DNA from 2 places in the Streptococcus sp. SCPM-O-B-23252 (M501) genome. Region 2 is predicted to be linked to the other one. Evidence: predicted binding sites of a transcription regulator. Region 2 holds the regulator's gene; the other holds the start of a gene.
What was found. The regulator CtsR, encoded in region 2, represses protease genes until heat stress. The targets are predictions, from matches to a motif close to TTGGTCAAAAAAGGTCAAANA.
Positions count from the first base shown of each region.

Region 1: the regulator CtsR is predicted to act here: its motif matches at 1,230-1,250, upstream of AC3E6G_RS01555 (ATP-dependent Clp protease proteolytic subunit).

Region 1 covers NZ_JBYQGS010000001.1:327,687-330,086, forward strand. Annotated here, with positions in the region: gene mgtA (magnesium-translocating P-type ATPase) at 1-467, shown strand, start outside; gene upp (uracil phosphoribosyltransferase) at 568-1,197, shown strand; gene AC3E6G_RS01555 (ATP-dependent Clp protease proteolytic subunit) at 1,360-1,950, shown strand; gene AC3E6G_RS01560 (DUF2129 domain-containing protein) at 2,083-2,367, shown strand.
Region 2 covers NZ_JBYQGS010000003.1:45,760-48,159, reverse strand. Annotated here, with positions in the region: gene AC3E6G_RS07600 (alpha-L-fucosidase) at 1-845, shown strand, start outside; gene AC3E6G_RS07595 (CtsR family transcriptional regulator) at 1,077-1,535, shown strand; gene AC3E6G_RS07590 (ATP-dependent Clp protease ATP-binding subunit) at 1,543-2,400, shown strand, end outside.

The DNA of each region.
Region 1 (2,400 bases), on a different contig from region 2:
CAAGAATCTGGGAAGCAAAATCCATTACCCGCTTTATGGCCTGGCTCGGTCCTATTTCCTCTATCTTTGACATCCTGACCTTTATCATTCTCTACTTTGTTATCGTACCAATGATTACAGGATATGGCTATGTTCATGGTGCAGATAGTGCAGGACTCTTCATTATGCTCTTTCAAACAGGCTGGTTTATCGAGTCCATGTGGTCCCAAACTATGGTCATCTATATGCTTCGTTCTCCAAAATTACCCTTTGTTCAAAGTCGGCCAGCCCTTGCTGTCATGGCAACGACTCTATTGGGGGCGCTCTTGATTACCTTCTTACCATATAGCCCATTGGCTTCCTTGTTAAAAGTAGCGCCACTGAATAGCCTCTACTTCCTATTACTTGCGGGGATTCTCTTCCTTTATATGGCAAGCGTCACCCTGGTCAAACACTATTATATTGGTAAGTACAAGGAGTGGTTATAAGATAGCCATTAAAATAAGAAAAGAAAAGGTTTGCATATTTGTAGGCCTTTTTCTTCCTTTTTGATATAATAAGATGAATATAGAGAAAGAAGGAACTACAATGGGAAAACTTGAAGTTATTAAACATCCACTTATTCAGCATAAATTGTCTATTTTGCGTCGGACTGATACCTCTACAAAGGCTTTTCGTGAATTAGTTGATGAAATTGCTATGTTGATGGGATATGAGGTGTTGCGCGAACTTCCTCTTGAAGATGTAGAAATCGAAACACCGATCACAAAAACGGTTCAAAAACAAATTGCTGGTAAAAAACTAGCAATTGTCCCAATCCTTCGTGCAGGAATCGGGATGGTAGACGGACTCTTGAGTTTGGTACCAGCTGCCAAAGTTGGGCATATCGGAATGTACCGTGATGAAGAAACCTTGAAACCAGTTGAGTACTTGGTGAAGTTACCAGAGGATATCGACCAACGTCAAATCTTTGTGGTAGACCCAATGTTGGCTACTGGGGGCTCTGCAATCTTAGCGGTGGACTCATTAAAGAAACGTGGTGCAAGCCATATTAAGTTTGTCTGCCTAGTTGCGGCACCAGAAGGTGTAGAAGCTCTTCAAACAGCCCATCCTGATGTAGAAATCTTTGCAGCAGCCTTGGATGAACGCCTTAACGAAAATGGCTATATCGTTCCAGGTTTGGGAGATGCTGGAGACCGCTTGTTTGGTACCAAATAAGCGCCTGTCCAATCCTTCTTTGGGAAAGTAAAAATTTGACCTTTGTTGACCAATGGGATATAATAGCTTTTATAAAGAATGGAAGGAGAGCTAGCCTCTCGAATCAACCGGATGAAACTCATGAGATGGTGCCGGTTATAATGGATAAAAGGAGATGAATGAATGATTCCAGTAGTTATTGAACAAACCAGTCGTGGTGAACGCTCATACGACATATACTCACGCCTCTTAAAAGACCGTATTATTATGGTAACAGGACCAGTAGAAGACCAAATGGCCAATTCGATTATTGCCCAATTGCTCTTCTTAGATGCCCAAGATAATACCAAAGACATCTATATGTATATCAATACGCCAGGAGGCTCTGTCTCTGCAGGGTTGGCTATCGTCGATACTATGAACTTTATCAAATCAGACGTCCAAACCATTGTCATGGGGATGGCAGCTTCAATGGGAACTGTCATTGCATCAAGTGGTGCCAAAGGCAAACGCTTCATGTTGCCAAATGCTGAGTACATGATCCACCAACCAATGGGTGGTACTGGTGGCGGTACTCAACAAACGGATATGGCCATTGCAGCAGAACACCTCTTGAAAACACGTCACAGATTGGAAAAAATCTTGGCAGAAAATTCAGGTCAAACCATCAAGAAAATCCACGCTGATGCAGAACGGGATAATTGGATGACTGCAGAAGAAACCTTAGCTTATGGTTTCATCGATGAAATCATGGCTAACAACAATCTCGGATAAGAAATCTTAACCATCCAGCCCTCTCCTTTGACAGGAGAGGTTTTTTTTAGGACATTCTTTACTTTCTAGAAAAAGATAGTATTTTTACCTGAAATTTGCTATACTGGTAACAGAAGCAGAAAGGGATTGTGTATGTTTGAGAAGCAAGCTAGAACAGGCTTAATTGTAAAATTGTATTATAATCGAGATGCAAAGAAATTACAGGAAATTGGGGATGTGATCTATCATTCCAAAAAAATGCGCTATGTCCAGGTCTATGTCGATAGTCCTCAAGTTCTTGAAATTATGCAGCAATTAAAAAAAGAACGCTTTGTAAAGAAGGTTCAAATTTGCCATATTCAAGAATTGGATCGTGATTTTGTAGGAAGTTTGCATCGTCAACAGGATGAAACACAAGTAGAAAACGCAATCATTTAAAGGATTGCGTTTTTTATATTGACAATTGTCAGA
Region 2 (2,400 bases):
AGGTAGACCGATTTATCCTATCAGGGAAAGATAGTCAGTTGCTCAGTCAAGAAGAGCTGCAACAGATCATCAGAGAAGGAGTAGAAAAGATCAAGGCTACTTCTCTCGATCGCTTGAAAGCAGATCTCAAACCGACGGTTCAAGGACAATTGACGGACTTGACTCAGTTGTTGGATCAAGAGCGACCAGATTTGGTTGCTGCAGCTAATCAAGTCGAAGCCCTTGAAACCATCTTAGGAGATGTTCACAATTATGAACCGCTGACGCAGACACGCCCAGACGAAGGTGTTCGGGATTTGGTTCTTGAAAAGCCAGAACTTCTCATCGAAGCAGAAGAAATTCCATTTGAAAGTCAAACACGTGAGAACAAGGACTTGGCCAAGGGCGAAAGCCGGATCCTTCAAGCAGGGAAGGTCGGACGCCGATTGAAATTGATTGAGGTTCGACAAGAAGAAGGCAAAGAAATTCGGACAGAAGTCGATGCCTTTGTCGAAGTGGGGGCCCAGGATCAGATTACGGAAGTCGGGACGAAGGAAGTAGAAGAAGCTCCTATGATTCCCGAAGTGCCGCTACCAACAAGTCCTAGTGAAGATTCACAAGAAACAAAACAGCTCCTTCCTCCAGAAGACAAAAAAGAAAGTGGAATTGCTCCAATTTTGAAACCGACTGCTTCGAAAGAGACTCCTCCTTCTCCTGTGGTAGAAGCCGTAAATCCAGACCCTGTGCAGTCCCAAGAAAAACTGCCACAGACAGGATCAGAGAAGGCAAGTTTCTTAGCTTGGATCGGACTACTCGGCTTAGGTTTCTTAGGCGGAAGAGTGAAATACGCTCGTCGGAAATCCTAAAGTCCCTTCTACAAGAGGTTAGCAATAGCTAGCCTCTTTTTTTGCCTCCTTCTGGCTAGCAACAAGGGGTCTTCAGATTCTATCTCGACGTAGTCTTTGCTTTATTTACAGGCGCAAAAATTGTATAATAGTCAGATAAGGTCAAGAATGACATCATGGATGGTGAGACCATTTTTGATACTCTGAAAAGCAGAGAGCTTATCTAGAATGAAAAGGTTAGAAAGGAGCATCATGGCAAGTAAAAATACATCAGATAGCATTGAGGCCTATATCAAGTCGCTACTGGCTCAAGCAGGCATCGCAGAGCTCAAGAGAAGCGAATTAGCGGATGTTTTCCAAGTTGTTCCTAGTCAAATCAATTATGTGATCAAGACCCGCTTTACCGAAAGTCGAGGCTATATCGTAGAGAGCAAGCGTGGAGGCGGAGGTTACATCCGGATTGGCAAGGTCCAATTTTCAGATCAACACCAGATGCTAGAAGAGCTTGGCGCAAGCATCGGAGAACAAATCAGTCAGACTGTTTTTGGCGATATCCTTCAAATGCTATTTGAAGAAAAACTCCTTACAAAGAGAGAGGCAGAGCTTTTGTCAGTGACGACAACAGACGAGGTTCTGGGAAGTGAAGCCCATCGCTTAAGAGCCAATATCCTACGAAAAATTATCCAACAAGTCGATAGAAAGGGAATGTAATCTCCTTATGAACTATTCAAAAGCCCTATTAGAAACGATTGAAGCCGCTCAAATCTTGGCGGGTCATTTTGAGTCCCAAACGCTAGATACCTGGCATATCCTAGTAGCCTTAGCCAATAATCCTTATAGTGTAGCTGGTTCCGTCTTAAGTGACTATCCTATGCAGATTGATGATTTTCAAGATGCGGCTGAGCACATTACGGGTCAAGTCTACCAACGGGATGGCCGCTATGAGGTATTTCCTTTTTCTTTCCGTGTCGAAGAAATCATGAAACGTTCCCAAGAGATTGCCCAGGCAGTCCATGCCAAAAGTCTTGGAACAGAGCATGTCCTCTTGGCGCTTCTTTTAGAACGGGGAGCCTTGGCTTCTCAAGTATTGGAGTATGTCGGCTTCCGCTATGATGATCAGGAAGAGGGCATTAAAATCGTCGAGCTTCGGAAGAGTTTGGAACAACGAGCAGGTTGGGACAAGGAAGCTGTCAAGGCCATTCGTTCGCTCTATCGGGCCCAGCAACCCAATCGTCAAACCATGGGAAATATGATGGGCATGCCAGCCTCTACCAGCGGTGGTTTGGAAGACTATACCCGAGATCTGACAGAAATGGCTCGCAATGGCAGTTTGGAACCGGTGATTGGTCGAGGTCAAGAAATCTCGCGGATGATTCAGATTTTGAGCCGCAAAACGAAAAATAATCCGGTCCTTGTCGGGGATGCTGGTGTCGGAAAGACCGCTCTAGCCTTGGGCTTGGCTCAACGGATTGCCAGCGGAGATGTCCCGACGGAGCTGGCTAAGATGCGGGTCTTAGAGTTGGACTTGATGAATGTTGTCGCAGGGACGCGGTTCCGTGGAGATTTTGAAGAGCGG